DNA from 3 places in the Streptomyces sp. UH6 genome. Region 1 is predicted to be linked to each of the others. Evidence: riboswitches for the same ligand, from Rfam matches in the RefSeq annotation. Region 1 holds a riboswitch; each other region holds the start of a gene.
What was found. Region 1 has a riboswitch for cyclic di-AMP ahead of HW445_RS04405 (C40 family peptidase). Riboswitches for the same ligand answer to the same signal wherever they lie in the genome.

Region 1 (5,158 bases):
CATGCCCACGTGGGTGACCCCGGGGTAGAAGAAGACCAGGTCGCCCGGGCGGAGCTGGGACCGGGAGACACGCTGTCCCGCGCCGATCTGTGCGTAGGTGGTGCGTGGGAGGGAGACGCCCGCGGAACGGTAGGCGGCCTGGACGAGCCCTGAACAGTCGAAGGCGTCGGGGCCGGTGGCGCCCCAGACGTAGGGACTGCCCAGCTTCCGCTGCGCGTACGAGATCGCGGCGGCCGCACGGGTGTTGGGCGCGGAGACCGTGCCCGATGAGTTCTTCGCGCCGCCGGTTCCGCCGGGCCGGGCCGGTGGAGCCTCGGCGTTCCCGCCGCCGGATTCGGCGGCGAGCCGGGCGCGTTCCTCGGCGGTGAGGCGGGAGAGCAGCCGGCGGGCCTTGCCCAGCTTTCCGGTGACGGTCTTCTTGTGCCGCTGTGCCCGCTTCTGCTGGTCCTCCAGCTCCTTCAGCTCGGTCCGGGCCTCCTGGCGCACCTCGTCCAGCTCGCGGATCTGCCGTGCCACGGAGGCGACCTCGGTGGCCTGGAGGGCGCCGGCGCGCTCGGCGAGGCCGGCGTCCCGCAGGAAGCGGTCGGGGTCGGAGGAGAGCGCCAGCTGCATGGCGGGCCCGAGGCCGTTGCCGGAGCGGTACTGCGCGGCGGCGGCCGAACCCAAGGACTCGCGCGCGGTGTTCAGCTCCTCGGTCCGCCGGGCGGCCTCGTCCTGCAGCTTGCCCACCCGGCGTTCGGCGGCCTCCGTCCTTTCCCTGGCCCCGTTGTACTTCTCGGTGGCCGCCTCGGCCTCCCGGTAGAGCTGGTCGACCTCTTCCCTGACCTGCTCCGGCGTCGGCTTCGGCGCCGCGTGTCCGACTCCGTCGAGTCCCGCCGACGCCGCCGCTCCCGCGAGTACCGCGGTGAGCAGTGTGCGGGCCCTGCTGCCGCTCCGCCTGTGCTGTGGGGGCTTGCGGTGCGATGCCACGTGGAGTCCACGTCCTTCCGTACGTCCCGCCGCCGGGCGGGGGCGGTCACACATCCGGCGGTGGCCTGCACAGGGGAGGCAGGCCACCGCCGGACCTTCGGTCGGTGACCGACGCCGTCCTGGTCAGGACGACATGAGGGGAGCCGGTCACCTGGGGGAGGACGCTAATCCGGTACGTCACCGTCTGGTAACGGTTTGTGTGCAGCTGAACGCAAAGGGTCACTATGGTCCGGGGGGTAACCCAGTAGCGGTTCGGTCGTGACGGCTTGGTGCGGTGGAGTGACCGAATGTGCACTTCCGGGGCGGATGTGACGGCAGGGGTGCTACGCGACGGCCCGCCTCCGGGGTGGGAAAGCGCGGTGGCTAGGCTCCCCGGCATGGACGTACTCCTGCACATCTTCGTCGGTCTTCACATCATCGGTATCGCCGCCCTGCTCGGCGGTTTCTTCCACCAGATGAAGGCCATCGGTCAGGGCGCCGCCCGCTTCACCCCGGGCATGCTGCACGGCGCCCTCACCATGCTGGTCACCGGCATCGTCCTGGTCGGTCTCAACGAGGCACAGGGCGGCTCGGTCAACCACATCAAGATCGGCGTCAAGCTGCTGCTGCTGATCGTGATCCTCGGCCTGGTCTACGTGAAGCGGGACGAGGAGCGGGTGTCCAAGGGGCAGTTCGCCCTGGTGGGTGCGCTGACCACGGTGAACATCTTCATCGCGGTGCTGTGGAAGTGACTCGGCCGCGCTGACGCACGCGCGACGGCCCGCACGCTCGAGGCGTGCGGGCCGTCGTCGTCTTCCGCCCGGCTTCGGCTCCGACGCTGCCGAAGCCGAAGCCGAAGCCGAAGCCGAAGCGGAACCGAGGCTGAGGCGGGGTCGCCGTTTCCGGTTCCGGTTCCGGTGCCGGTCAGGCGGGGCGCACGATGCTGTGGATGGAGCCCTCGCCGTCGTAGTAGATGGACTCCTCACGGACGTACGCACCGGGCTTCGGGGCGTGGATCATCATGCCCTCGCCGATGTAGACGCCCACGTGGGTGACGTCGTCGTAGAAGAAGACCAGGTCGCCCGGCTTCGCCTCGGAGACCGGGACGGTGGTGCCGGCGTTCACCTGGTCGTAGGTGGTGCGGGGCAGGTCCACGCCGGCGGCCTTCCAGGCCGCCTGGGTCAGGCCGGAGCAGTCGTAGGAGTCCGGGCCGGTCGCGCCCCAGACGTAGGGAAGGCCGATCTGGGCCTCGGCGAACGCGACCGCCTTCTGGCCCTGCGTGGCGGAGGCGTCCGTGCCGCCTCCCGTCCCGGAGCCACCGTCCGCGCCGCTCCCGCCGCCGGCGGCCTCGTCGGCCTCCTGCTCGGCGGCCGCCTCCTGCCGGGCCTTCTCCTCGGCGGCCTGCCGACGGGCGAGCTCCTCCGCCTTCCGGCGGGCCTCCTCCTCCTTCTGCCGCTCGATCTCGGCGAGCCGCGCCTTCTCCTCGGCGGTCAGGTCGGCCAGCAGTTCCCGGGCGTCGGTCAGCTTCTTCTGGACGGTCGCCTTGCTGGTGCGCAGTTCCTCCTCGGAGGAGCTCAGCGTCTCCAGGCTCTCGGTGGCTTCCTGCCGCTTCTCGGACGTGGCGGCCTGCCGCTCCACGAAGTCGTCGACGGCATCCTTCTGCCGGCCCGTCAGGCGGTCCATCAGCTGCGCCTGGTCGAAGTAGTCCTGAGGCGCGTCGGCGAGCAGGAAGGTCGCGGTGTCGGGGAGGGCGGTGCCGGAGCGGTACTGGGCGGCGGCGTAGGAGCCGAGTCTCTCGCGGGCCTCGTTCAGCTCCTCGGTGCGCTCGGCGACGTCGTCGAGCAGCTTGTCGAGCTCCTCGCGCTGCTGCTCGCTCTGCTCCTTGGCCGAGTTGTACTTCTCGGTGGCCGCCTCGGCCTCGCGGTAGAGGGTGTCGACCTTCTTCTGGACCTCTTCGAGGCTGGGGCGGTCGGCGGGCGCGGCCTGGGCGGTCTGGGTCAGCAGGGCCACGGAGGTGAGGGCGACGGTCGCCAGCGCGGGGGTGCGTATACCCGCGAGCAGGCCCGTGGGGCGGGGTTTTCGGTGCGACGCCAAGGCGGCGACTCCTTCCGTCTCCCGCCTACCGGGTTAGCTGTCGGGTTCGGGCGGGACTTCCGGAAGGGTTGCCCTACGGTCCGGCGGGGCCGGATCGATTCACCCCAGGTGGTGCGCGCGGGTCCCCGGCTCCGGCACGGCACCGGACTCGGCGGGGGCCGCGCGGACCGGCGAGGTTCGCCGGTCGGGATCGGACGGCCCGCGCGGCACGTTAGCCAACCCGTGGTGTCCGTGTGAAGGACGGTGTGCGTTATGCCCGATACGTTTTTGTGACCTTCGTAAAAGCGTGGCCGATCGTGAGGGCGTGGCGGCGTTCGGTAGCGCAACAGCGTTTCGTGGCGCAGTGACGTTCCACGGCCAGGGGTGCTCGGGGAGCGCGGAGGTGGTGCGCCAGCGCGGTGGTCGGCGCGTGAGCGCGGAAGGTGGTGCGTGCGTACGGAAGACGGCGCGCGGAGGTGGTGCGCGGGGACGCGGAGGTGGTGCACGGGCGGTGCGGGTCCGCCCGTGGCGCGGGCCTCAGGCGGTGGTCGCGTCGGTCCCCGCCGCCCGTCCGGCCCGCCGCGCGCGCCACGCCGCGTCGAGGGAGAGCGCGCCGCCGCCGGCCAGGATCAGCGGGGTCCACGCCATCAGGTACGGGAGGTCGTTGCCGAGGTAGTACGGCTCCGCGGCCCAGCTCATCGTCAGCCACAGGCTCAGCGAGATGAGCGCGCCCCCGGTCGCCGCCATACGGGTGAGGAGGCCGAGGAGGGTGCCGAGACCGACGGCCAGCTCGCCCAGGGCGATGGCGAGGCCGAAGGCGACGGGGGCGTTCAGCCCGAGGTCGACCAGGGCGGGGACGGCGGAGACGTCGCGGACCGCGTCCATCTGCCCGCCGATGGAGCCGGGGCCGGACTCCTTCAGGAAGGCGGAGTCGGTGAGCTTGTCCAGGCCCGCGTAGAGGAAGGTGACGCCGAGGAAGACCCTCAGGGGGAGCAGCGCGAAGCGTGCGGCGGCCTCCCTCGGGCCGGACGTCCGGGTGGCGCCGGTGGTGGTGACCGCCATGACCGTGGCCGCCTTTCCCGCAGGTCGGTTTATCCGTCAACCAATTCGGGGGACAGCCTACGTGCGCCGCGGCGTGACGTCACTCGGTGATGTCGACGACCATCCGGTTGGTCTCCAGCCCCGCCGCGGTCACCACCTGCACCTCCACCCGGCCGGGCTCCACCTCGGCCGGGACCGGCACCGTCAGCACCGTGTCCGAGGGGTTGCTGAAGCCGCCGGTGACGGGGACCAGCGGAACGTGGACGTTGACCGACCCTATGCGGACGACCATCCGCGACAGCCGGTCCGCGCCCTGCGCCCCCGGGGGCACGAACCCCGCGCCACGGATCTCGATGTCGTCCCCGGTGCGGATCGGCCCGTCCAGGTCTCCGGCCTCGCGGGCCCGCACCACGGAGAGGACGACCGGGCGGCCGCCCTCCGCGTACTTGCCGGCCAGGTACGTCGCCGCGGAGACCAGCACCACCACGGCCAGCCCCCACGGCAGGTCGGGCAGCTGCTCGGGGCGGCGGGCGAGCCGGACCAGGCCGAAGACCAGCGCCACGGCGGAGATCACCACGTACTGGATGTCGGCGAAGCTGCCCCGCCCGGAGTCGTCGGTCAGCAGGTCGGCGGCGCGCGGGCGGTCGGCACGGACCTTCTGCAGCCGCTGGCCGAGCACCCGAAGGCTCACCACCCGCCGGACCAGCACCGCGATGGCACAGACCACGGCCAGCACCGTCACCATGCCCGCGCCCCGGGCGAGGTTCAGGCCCGCGATCAGCGAGTCGCGCTCCCGGTGGCCGGAGGCGGCGGCCAGCTGGCCGGCCAGGGTCAGCACGGCGAAGGCGGTGAACAGCACCCAGGCGGTGGCCACCGCGCGGGAGGTGGAGAGGCGGTTGTCCTCACCGATCACCGGGGCGAGCACGCCGCCCCGATCACGGTGGTACCAGGAGGCGGCGGACAGCGCGGCGCCCGTCACCAGGGCGGCGAGCAGTCCGGCCGAGCGCGCCGGGGTCCAGCCGGCCCCGATCGCGGTGAGCGCCTGTACCAGCAGGAGCAGCACCACCGCGCCCCACACGGCGTAGAGGGTGATCCT
Region 2 (5,158 bases), on a different contig from region 1:
GGGCGGTGGCCGCGGTCACCATGGTGATCGGCGCGATCGTCGCCATCACCCAGACCGACATCAAGCGGCTGCTGGCCTACTCGTCGATCGCGCACGCCGGGTTCATCCTGGCCGGTGTGATCGCGACGCGGCGGGAGGGGATCTCCTCGGTCCTCTTCTACCTGGCCGCCTACTCCTTCGTCACGGTGGGCGCGTTCGCCGTGGTGACGCTGGTGCGCGACGCGGGCGGCGAGGCCACCCACCTGTCCAAGTGGGCGGGTCTCGGGCGGCGTTCGCCGCTGGTGGCGGCGGTGTTCGCGGTCTTCCTGCTGGCCTTCGCGGGCATTCCGCTGACCTCCGGGTTCGCGGGCAAGTTCGCCGTCTTCAAGGCGGCGGCGGAGGGCGGCGCGGCACCGCTGGTGGTGGTCGGCGTGCTGTCCTCGGCGGTCGCGGCGTTCTTCTACATCCGGGTGATCGTCCTGATGTTCTTCAGCGAGCCCAAGCCGGAGGGGCCCACGGTGGCGGTGCCGTCGCCGCTGACGACCACCGCGATCGCGGTGGGTGCCGCGGTGACGGTGGTGCTGGGTGTGGCCCCGCAGTACTTCCTGGACCTGGCGAACTCGGCGGGCGTGTTCGTCCGCTGACCGGGCCCGCACCGGCGGGTTCCCGCACGTACGCCGAAGGCCCGGCCCCCTCGGGGGCCGGGCCTTCGGCGTACGCGGGTCGCGCGGCGGCCGCGGCGGTGGCGGGTCAGCCCGCGCGGTGCACCACGGCGTCGCACAGGTGCACGAGGGCGGTCTTGGCCTCGCACTCCGGCAGCGGAGTGAGCGCAGACCGGGCCTCCTGGGCGTAGCGGACGGTGTCCGCCCGGGCGTCCTCCAGGGCGGGGTGGGCCCGCAGCCGGGCCACCGCCTCGGCGAGGCGCGCCTCGTCCGTCAGGTCGGAGTCGAGCAGCTCGCACAGCTCGGCGTCCTCCGCCCGCCCCAGCCGCTCCACCCGCTCGCGCAGGCGCAGCACGGGCAGCGTGGCGATGCCCTCGCGCAGGTCGGTCCCGGGGGTCTTGCCGGAGTCGGAGGAGTCGGAGGCGATGTCCAGGACGTCGTCGGCGAGCTGGAAGGCCACGCCGAGCCGCTCGCCGTACTGCGTGAGCACGTCCACGACCTGGTCGTCGGCGCCGGACATCATCGCGCCGAACCGGCAGGCGACGGCCACCAGCGAGCCGGTCTTGCCGGCCAGCACGTCGAGGTAGTGGTCGATGGGGGAGCGCCCGTCGGAGGGGCCGGCGGTCTCCAGGATCTGGCCCGTGACCAGCCGCTCGAACGCCTCGGCCTGCACCCGCACCGCCTCCGGGCCGAGGTCGGCCAGGATGTGCGAGGCGCGGGCGAAGAGGAAGTCGCCGGTGAGGACGGCCACCGAGTTGCCCCAGCGGCTGTTGGCGCTGGGCACGCCGCGGCGCACCTCGGCCTCGTCCATCACGTCGTCGTGGTACAGCGTGGCGAGGTGGGTGAGCTCGACGACCACCGCCGACGGGACGATCCCCGGCGCCTCAGGGTCACCGAACTGTGCGGCGAGCGTGACGAGCAGCGGGCGGAACCGCTTGCCGCCGGCCTTCACGAGGTGCTGCGCGGCCTCCGTGATGAACGGGACCTCGCTCTTGGTGGCTTCGAGCAGACCTTCCTCGACGGCCGCCATGCCCGCCTGGACGGCGGCCTCCAGCGCCTGGTCCCGAACCCTCAGCCCGAACGGCCCGACCACGGTCACGAGGGGTCTCCTGTCTGCTGGTGTGTGCTGACGGTTACACGGTTTGTCGATAGGTCATTGCCATCACCCCACTCAGCGTATCCGGTCAGGTTTCGATCACCGACAGCCCCCACCCGCCAGATGGCCGGGAGATGCCCTGTCCGGTTTCGGTGGGTTGAGTGAGCTGGTGCACATTCCATCCCTTTGGGTGGGCATCGACCGATCCGTGAAGTGAGCCACAGGGGCGGAGCGCGGACGTGCGGGGGTGGATACGGCGAACTCGCCCTCTATCGGGAGAAGTTGAGGGTCGATGGCGGTGCGCTCGTGGGGCGCAAATCACCCGCAATCATGATCAACCAGCGTGATCCAGTGACTTTCGTACTTGTTTCGGACATCCGCTCTCACGTACGTTTCGGGCCAGCCGGGTGGAACGCCGAGTCCTGCCGCCGTCCGGTCACCACACACCCATTCCATGACGGCAGGAGCGGGGGACCCAGGTACGCCGCCGGCCCGGAGCACGCTTCCGGACGGCTCGGGGTGAAGCCTGTCGCCCGACCAGGGCGACGGGCCGGGCAGCCTTTCTGGCCCGAACCCGACAGCTCACCTCGCAGGCGCCGGAAAGGATCAACCATGACCCGCTTCACCCGTACCGCGTCCGTCCTTGCCGTCGCCGCGGCCGTCGTCGCCGCCCCGATCGCGGGCGCGACCGGCGCCTGGGCCGCCGAGACCCCGGCCGCCGCCAAGGACACCGCGGCCGCGGCCAAGGACGCCCCGGCCGCCGCCAAGGACACCGCGGCCGCCGCCGGCAACAAGGTCACCCAGCTCGCCGCGACGCCGGAGAACCTGGACGCGTGGATCAACGAGGCCCTGGACGTCATGGAGAAGCACGACATCCCGGGCACCTACGAGGGCATCCACCGCAATGTGATGCGCGAGTCCTCGGGCAACCCGCTGGCCATCAACGACTGGGACATCAACGCCGTCAACGGCATCCCGTCCAAGGGCCTGCTCCAGGTGATCGACCCCACCTTCGACGAGTACCACGTGGAGGGCACCGGGTCCTCGCCGTTCGACCCGGTCGCCAACATCGCCGCCGCGTGCAACTACGCTGCCGACCGCTACGGCTCGATCGACAACGTGAACAGCGCGTACTGACCGGCTCCCTCAGGGGAACAGGCGCTCGAGGACGACGGCCACGCCGTCGTCCTCGTTCGTCGTGGTGACCTCGTCGGCGACCGCCTTCAGCTCGGGGTGGGCGTTGGCCATGGCCACCCCGCGGGCCGCCCAGCGGAACATGGGCACGTCGTTCGGCATGTCGCCGAAGGCGATGGCGTCCTCGGGGCCGAGGCCGAGCCGGGACGCCGCCATGGCCAGGCCGGTCGCCTTGGTGATGCCGTGCGGCTGCAGCTCCACGGTGCCCGGCCCCGACATCGTCACCGTCGCCAGCGACCCGACGGCCGCGGCGGCCACCGCCGTCAGCTCGTCGTCGGTCAGCTCGGGGTGGCAGAGCAGCACCTTGGTGATCGGCCGCTCCCACAGGGCGTCCCGGCGGTCCACCCGCACGGCGGGGAGGGTGGGGCGGGCCATCCGGTAGCCGGGCTCGATCAGGGTGAGCCCGTTGGCGCCGTCCTGGTCGACGGCCGCGTACACCTGGCCCACCTCGGCCTCGATCTTGCCGATGGCGGTCTCCGCCAGCTCGCGGTCCAGCGTCATCGACCACACCAGACGGTCCCGGTCCGCGTCGTAGAGCTGCGCGCCCTGCCCGCACACCGCGAAACCGCCGCCGATCCCGGCGAGCAGGTCGCGTACCCGCGGCGCGGGGCGCCCCGTCACCACCAGATGCCGGGCACCCGCCCGGGCGGCGCCTCCCAGTGCCGCGCGGGTGCGGGGGGAGACGGTGTCGTCGTCACGCAGGAGCGTGCCGTCCAGGTCCGTGGCGATGAGGGCGTACGCGGGGAGCGCACGGGAAGGGGGCGCATAGGCGGCGGGTGCGGGCATGATCAGAGAATACGGACGATCCGGAGCGCCCCTGTGACGGGTTGACACGCCGACCGGATGTGTGCAATAGGGCGCTGATCGTCTCATGTGAGCGCGATCCGGGGTGATTCCCCCCGGCCGCCGGGGGCCGTAGCCGGTGCTCAGGCGCCGGAGAGGCCCCGACGTGCTGGGGCGTCCGGAGACGCAGCCCCGTGCACCGGCACCGACGTGGGCCCGGTGCTCGTGCGTCGCGGTCTGCCCGTGCTCAGGCACCGAGGGGCTGCTCCCGCGCCCGGGAGTGGTGGGCATGCCCCCGTGCTCGGCGTGCTCGGAGTGCCCGGAGAGGCGCCCCCGTGTTCAGGCACCGCGGCGTGCACCCGCGCTCACCTCGTCGACGCGGTGCCCCGCGCTCAGGCGTCGTCGAGCGACGCCAGGAGTCCGACGACGCTCTCGCCGTGCGTGGCCAGCTTCTTCTCGCCGATGCCGCTGATCCCGCGCAGCTCGTCCACCGAGGTGGGGCGGGCCGCGGCGATCTCCCGCAGGGTCGCGTCGTGGAAGATCACGTAGGCGGGGACGCCCTGCTCCCGGGCGCGCTCCCCGCGCCAGGCGCGCAGCGCCTCGAAGACCGGCTGGAGCTCCTCGGGCAGCTCGGCCACGGCCGCGGCGGCCTTCGCCTTGCGCTCGCCGCGGGCGGAGGGCGCCTTCCTGGGCTCCTTGCGCATCGGCACCGGACGCTCGCCGCGCAGCACGGCGGCGCTGCCCTCGGTCAGCACCAGCGTGCCGTACTCGCCCTCCACGGAGAGCAGGCCCTGTGCCAGCAGCTGCCGGACCACACCGCGCCACTCGCCCTCGGCGAGGTCCTCGCCGATGCCGAACACGGACAGCTGGTCGTGGTCGAACTGGATCACCTTGGCCGTGCGCTTGCCGAGCAGGATGTCGATGATCTGGGTCGCGCCGAACTTCTGCCGCCGCTCCCGGTCGAGCCGGACCACCGTGGAGAGCACCTTCTGCGCGGCTACGGTGGCGTCCCAGGTCTCCGGCGGGGTGAGGCAGGTGTCGCAGTTGCCGCACGCCTCCTCGGCCGCCTCCTGGCCGAAGTAGGCCAGCAGCTGGCCCCGGCGGCACCGGACGGTCTCGCAGAGGGCCAGCATCGCGTCCAGATGGGCCTGGGCGCGCCGGCGGAAGGCCTCGTCGCCCTCGCCCGAGAGGATCATCTTCCGCAGCTGGACGACATCGTTGAGCCCGTACGTCATCCACGCCGTCGACGGCAGCCCGTCGCGCCCCGCGCGGCCGGTCTCCTGGTAGTAGCCCTCCACCGACTTCGGCAGGTCCAGATGGGCCACGAACCGCACGTCCGGCTTGTCGATCCCCATGCCGAAGGCGATGGTGGCGACGACCACCAGGCCCTCCTCGCGCAGGAACCGGGACTGGTGGGCGGCGCGGGTGGCCGCGTCGAGGCCCG
Region 3 (5,158 bases), on a different contig from region 1:
GGGGTCGTGCGGGTGGGTCCGGCCGGGTTGCGGAAGACGCCGTCGGCGAAGTGGGGCGAGGCCTGGATGCGGGCCAGCCGCTTTCCCCGGGCCTCGGCGCCGAACGCCTCGGGGCGCAGGCCCCGCAGCAGCGACGCGCCCGCCGCGGTGACGGATCGGGAAAGGGAACCGCTGTCGCTCACAGGTGGCCTCCAGCCGCTGTGCCTGATCGGGTGTGCTCGAAGGTGCGCGTGTCCATGCTCCTACGGACGCGGACGTCGTGCGCCGCGTTGCCTCGATCCGTGCGCCCCGGGCACGCCGATCCGGCCACCGCGCGATCCACGGTGTCCCGCCGGTCCGCGGACCGGCGGGACACCGTGGTGCGGCTCAGACGGCCCTGGCGAGCCAGGACTTGAGGTCGTCGAGCGCGAGGGTGCCCTTGGCGACGACGGTGTCCCCGGAGGACCGGCCGCGCAGGCGCCGCCCGATCCACGGCACCAGGTGCCCGCGTGCCCAGTGCACGTCGTCGAGGCGGACCTCCAGGACGCCGCGCTGGGGCAGCGGCGGCCAGGGCTGCTCGGGGTCGGCGGGGACCTCGAGGCCGAGGACCTGGCCGGCGCGGAGCGCCACCCGGGTGTGCCCCTCGGCGGAGAGGTGCAGCCGGTCGTCGTCCCAGGCGCGGCGGTCCTGGACGCTGCGGAGGGACCACAGGTCCAGCACCCGGCAGTCGTAGCGGTCGGCGATGGCCCGCACGTGCCCGTTGTACGTGGCGATCTTGCCCCGGAGGTGCTTGAGCACCGGAACGCCGCGGGTGTCGAACCCGGTCGCGACGAGGACGCTGCCGGCCGCGGACGCGAGTTCGGCGACGGCCTTCTCGAAGCGGTCCGCCACGTCGTCGGGGTCGGTGCCCGGGCGGAGGATGTCGTTGCCTCCGGCGCAGATGGACACCAGGTCGGGGGCGAGGCCGCGGACCTGGGGCACCTGGTCGGCCACGATCTGGTCGAGCAGCTTTCCGCGCACGGCGAGGTTGGTGTAGCGGAAGTCGCCCTCCGGCCTGCGGTCGGCGAGGAGCACCGCGAGGCGGTCGGCCCAGCCGACGAACGTCCCGTCGGGGCCCTGGTCGCCGACGCCCTCGGTGAAGCTGTCCCCGACGGCCACGTACGACCCGACCGACCCGATCACTGTTCTGCTGTCATTCTTCGAATCGTCTGCCACATCGAGGCATCTTTCACCTTCGGATGTGAGCTACGCGACCGTAGGGAGGGGTTGACGGTGGGTGAGAAACGCCACTCGTCTTCCGTCGCCCGGGCAGGCGGCCGGACGGCACCCGGAAGGTGGCCGGACGGGGAGCGCCGAGGGCCGCACTTCCGGAAGGGAAGTGCGGCCCTCGGTTCGCGCGCAACCGCGAGGTCCCGCGGGGGTCAGCCGACGCTGACCCCGTGCGAGCGGAGGTAGCCGACCGGGTCCACGTCGGAACCGTAGTCGGGCGAGGTGCGGACCTCGAAGTGCAGGTGCGGGCCGGTCACGTTGCCGGTGGCGCCGGACAGACCGATCTGCTGGCCGACGGTGACGGTCTGGCCGGCGGAGACGGACAGCTGCGACAGGTGGGCGTACTGGGAGTACATGCCGTCCTCGTGCTGGATGACGACCTGGTTGCCGTAGGCGCCGCCGTTGCCGGCGGAGACCACGGTGCCCGCGGCGATGGACTTCAGCGGGGTGCCGGTGGGCAGGGCGAAGTCGACACCGGTGTGGTAGCCGCTGGACCACATGCTGCCGGCGGTGCGGTAGGCGGTGCCGAGGGCGGCGTCCGCGGGGGCGGTGTAGCCGCCGGCGGCGGCCGCGTCGGCGACCGTGGTCTTCGGGGCCTCGGTCTTGGGCGCGGCGGCCTTCGCCTGGGCGGGCTTGGCGGCGGCCTTCTTGCCGAGGTCGAGCTTGGTGCCGGGCTTGATCAGGCGCGGGTTGTCACCTACGACGTCGCGGTTGATCTTGTACAGCTTCTTCCAGCCGCCGGCGACCTTCTTCTTGTCGGCGATCTTCGCCAGGGAGTCGCCCTTCTTGACCTTGTAGGTCTCGGAGGCGGCCTTCTTGGCGGCGACCGGCAGGCTCTGCGCGCCCTGCTGGGGGGCGGCGTGGGCACCTGCGGCGCCGAACAGGGGCAGGCCGAGCGCCACGGCGCCCGTTCCGGCGACGGCGATGGAGCGGGTGAGGCGCTGGACGCCGGTGGGGCGGCGGTGCTTCTGATGCTTCGCGGGCATGACGTGGTCCTCTCCGTCGCCTGCGAGGTGAGCTGTCGGGTGCGGGCTGGAGATGCCCGGCCGCGCTGGGCGCGGCTTAACCCCTAGCCCGTTCCGGAGACCGGAACAGGCGTGTACCTGTGGGTCCCCCGCTCCTGCCGTACTCGGGTTACTCGGGTGAGTGTGAGAGATCCGGGCGGCGGCAGGATTCGGCGTCCGTCCGGATCGGATCGTGAACGTATGCGACCGGGGCGCAACGGGACAAGCGCGGGAAATCAACGAAGGTGCATTGTTTGTGATCACTTAAGTGCAAAACGGTCACAGAGAGTCGCCAGGACCCCCTCAAGTCGACCTCGCCGCACGCCAGTTGCCCGCCCCGCGCCGACGACGCTCGGTCACGGGTATGAGGCTGCTCACCCGGCCGCTCCCCACGACCCCTCACCGCAGGGCGAGTTGTGTTTTACGGTGACAAATCATCGTTGTGTTGAATTGTCCGTATTGCCGCATTTCTCCGTCGCGGGGCCGTGAAGGTTTCCGTCGGGGCGGCACCCTCTCTGTCCTGGGCGGTCATGTCGTATCGTCGGAGCGCACCTGCCGGTTGCCGCACCGGCGGGGCCTAGTGGGAGGAGCCCCCCGTGACGCAGCAGGTCCCGTCGACCGAGCCCCAGCTCGCCGGAGTGCGCAACTTTCGCGACGTGGGCGGGATGCCCACCCGGGACGGCCGCAAGGTGAAGCCCGGCGTGCTGTTCCGCAGCGGGCACCTGGCGAGCGCGACCGCCGAGGACGCCGCCTTCCTCGCCTCCCTGAACCTGCACACCGTCTTCGACTTCCGCAACGACGCCGACCGGAGCCTCGAGGGCCCCGACGTCTCGCTGCCCGGGGTCAGAGAGGTGCGGCTGCCGCTCTCCGACCCGGCCGACGGGGCGGAGTTCTGGAAGCGTGTCCGCCGCGGGGGTATCGACGAGCTCAGGCCCCTGCTGGGCGAGGGCCGCGCCGAGCAGCGCATGATCGCCTCCTACCGGACGACCGTCCTCACCCGCACCGGCGAGCACACGACGGTGCTGCGCGCCATGGCCGAGGAGAGCGTGCCGGCGCTGATGCACTGCTCGGCGGGCAAGGACCGGGCGGGGCTCTCGATCGCGGTCGTGCTGCTCGCACTGGGCGTGGAGCGGGACGCCATCACTGAGGACTACCTGAAGTCGGGGGCCAAGCACCGCCGCTACAAGCTGCACCGGGGCGGCGAGTCCTCCGACCCGTACACGCCGGAGATCACGGAGCTGCTGAGCCCGCTGTTCGACGCGCGGCCCGAGTACCTGGGGGCCGCCTTCGAGACCATCGAGGAGAACTGGGGCGGGGTCGACGCCTACCTGACGCAGGGCCTCGGGGTGACGCCGGAGCTGCGCGAGAGGCTGCGCGAGCGGCTCCTCGACTGAGCGGCTCCTCGACCGAGCGGCCCCTCGACCGAGCGGCTCCTCGACCGACGGAGGCCCGGTGCGGGGCCCGACCGGCTCCGCACCGGGCCCCGGGCCCGCATCCGGCTCAGTTGGCGCGGGCACCCGCCTCGAAGAGCAGCCAGATGAAACCGGCGAAGAGGTGGCCCGCCACGATGTACACGAAGAGACGGATCCAGAGGGCGCGGGGGAGCTTGTCCTCGACGTTCTTCTTGTCGGGGGTCGTCATGACGTGGGCACTCCTGACGGGGTCGGGTGGCCGGCGTTCGCCTCGGGGCCGAGGCAGAGGGCGGCCGTGGGGCTCTGCAGCAGGGTGTGGACGAACAGGAGCTCGGCTCCGTCCGGCCCGTCGGGAGCCAGGCGGTGCGGGGTGAGCGAGTCGAAGTGGGCGCCGTCCCCGGGGCCGAGCACGTGGCTCGTGTCGCCCAGGTGCAGGCGGAGGCGGCCGGTGAGGACGTGCAGCCACTCCTCGCCCGGGTGGACGCGGACCACCTGGTCCTGCGGGCCGCCGCTGCGGGGGATGCGGACCCGGAGGGCCTGCATGGCCCGGCCCGGCGCCCCCGCGTGCCAGTAGCTCCAGCCCCCGGCCCGGGTCTCCAGGGTGTCGGCGGCCCGCACCACGGCCTCGCGGTCGGGGGCGGTCTCGCCGAGCAGCTCGGAGACGGTGGTGCCAAAGACGCGGGCCAGTCCGAGGAGGACGGGCAGGGAGGGCTGGCGGTGGCCCGTCTCCAGGCGGGACAGGTGGGCCGGGGAGAGGTCCGCGGCCCGGGCGGCGGCCTCCAGCGTGAGGCCTGTGCGGTGGCGCAGCGCGCGGAGCGTGGGGGCTACGCTGGGAAGGTCTCCCGGTGGGCCGGGATCTGCGGCGGACATACCGCCATTCAGCCAGGTTTTTGCCCCAGCGGCAACTTCCTTGCCTCAGAGGCAAGAGGGGGCGGGTGCGGCCTCCGACGCCGCGGGTGAGGAGGCCCCGGCAGCGTCCGGGGGCGCCCCCGGACTCCCGTCCGGAGGCGGCCCGGCCGGCGGTTCCGTGCCGCCTAGCGGTTGGCGGCCGCCTGCTTCATCAGCCGGCGTCCGAAGTCCCACACGAGACCTCCCTGGTGGGCGTCGTCCATCACCGCCGTGAAGGCCGCGACGAAGCGGTCCACCTCCCGTTCACCGATGATCAGCGGCGGAATCAGCTTGATCACCTCGAGGTGGTCGCCGGAGACCTGGGTGAGGATCCGGTGCCGGTGCAGCAGCGGCGCCACCACCATCTGGGCGAAGAGCCCCTTCCGTGCCGCCTGCAGCATCGCCCACCTCCCGCGCAGTTTCAGCGAGCGGGGGCGGCCGAACTCGATGCCGATCATCAGGCCCCGCCCCCGCACGTCGGCGAGCATCTCGTACCTGTCGGTGAGCGCCGCCAGCCGTGACCGCAGCAGCTCCCCCGTGGCCCTCGCGCCGGCGACGACCTGGTCGTCCTCGATCACCGAGAGGACCGCGAGTCCCGCGGCCATC

Region 2: another riboswitch for cyclic di-AMP. It lies ahead of HW445_RS34360 (transglycosylase SLT domain-containing protein); the one in region 1 lies ahead of HW445_RS04405 (C40 family peptidase).
Region 3: another riboswitch for cyclic di-AMP. It lies ahead of HW445_RS11640 (M23 family metallopeptidase); the one in region 1 lies ahead of HW445_RS04405 (C40 family peptidase).

What each region holds. Positions count from the first base shown of each region.
Region 1 is NZ_JACADT010000031.1:12,238-17,395, forward strand. It holds gene HW445_RS04395 (C40 family peptidase) at 1-969, opposite strand, end outside; gene HW445_RS04400 (hypothetical protein) at 1,347-1,700, shown strand; gene HW445_RS04405 (C40 family peptidase) at 1,873-3,042, opposite strand; cyclic di-AMP (ydaO/yuaA leader) riboswitch at 3,049-3,206, opposite strand; gene HW445_RS04410 (DoxX family membrane protein) at 3,559-4,083, opposite strand; partial or broken gene HW445_RS04415 (hypothetical protein) at 4,163-5,158, opposite strand, start outside.
Region 2 is NZ_JACADT010000048.1:7,965-13,122, forward strand. It holds gene nuoN (NADH-quinone oxidoreductase subunit NuoN) at 1-623, shown strand, start outside; gene HW445_RS05715 (polyprenyl synthetase family protein) at 730-1,740, opposite strand; cyclic di-AMP (ydaO/yuaA leader) riboswitch at 2,172-2,346, shown strand; gene HW445_RS34360 (transglycosylase SLT domain-containing protein) at 2,350-2,874, shown strand; gene HW445_RS05725 (HAD family hydrolase) at 2,884-3,717, opposite strand; gene recQ (DNA helicase RecQ) at 4,107-5,158, opposite strand, start outside.
Region 3 is NZ_JACADT010000171.1:2,211-7,368, reverse strand. It holds partial or broken gene HW445_RS11650 (MBL fold metallo-hydrolase) at 1-131, opposite strand, end outside; gene HW445_RS11645 (SGNH/GDSL hydrolase family protein) at 367-1,158, opposite strand; gene HW445_RS11640 (M23 family metallopeptidase) at 1,401-2,234, opposite strand; cyclic di-AMP (ydaO/yuaA leader) riboswitch at 2,239-2,403, opposite strand; gene HW445_RS11635 (tyrosine-protein phosphatase) at 2,849-3,646, shown strand; gene HW445_RS11630 (DUF6126 family protein) at 3,753-3,893, opposite strand; gene HW445_RS11625 (helix-turn-helix domain-containing protein) at 3,890-4,534, opposite strand; gene HW445_RS11620 (aspartate aminotransferase family protein) at 4,699-5,158, opposite strand, start outside.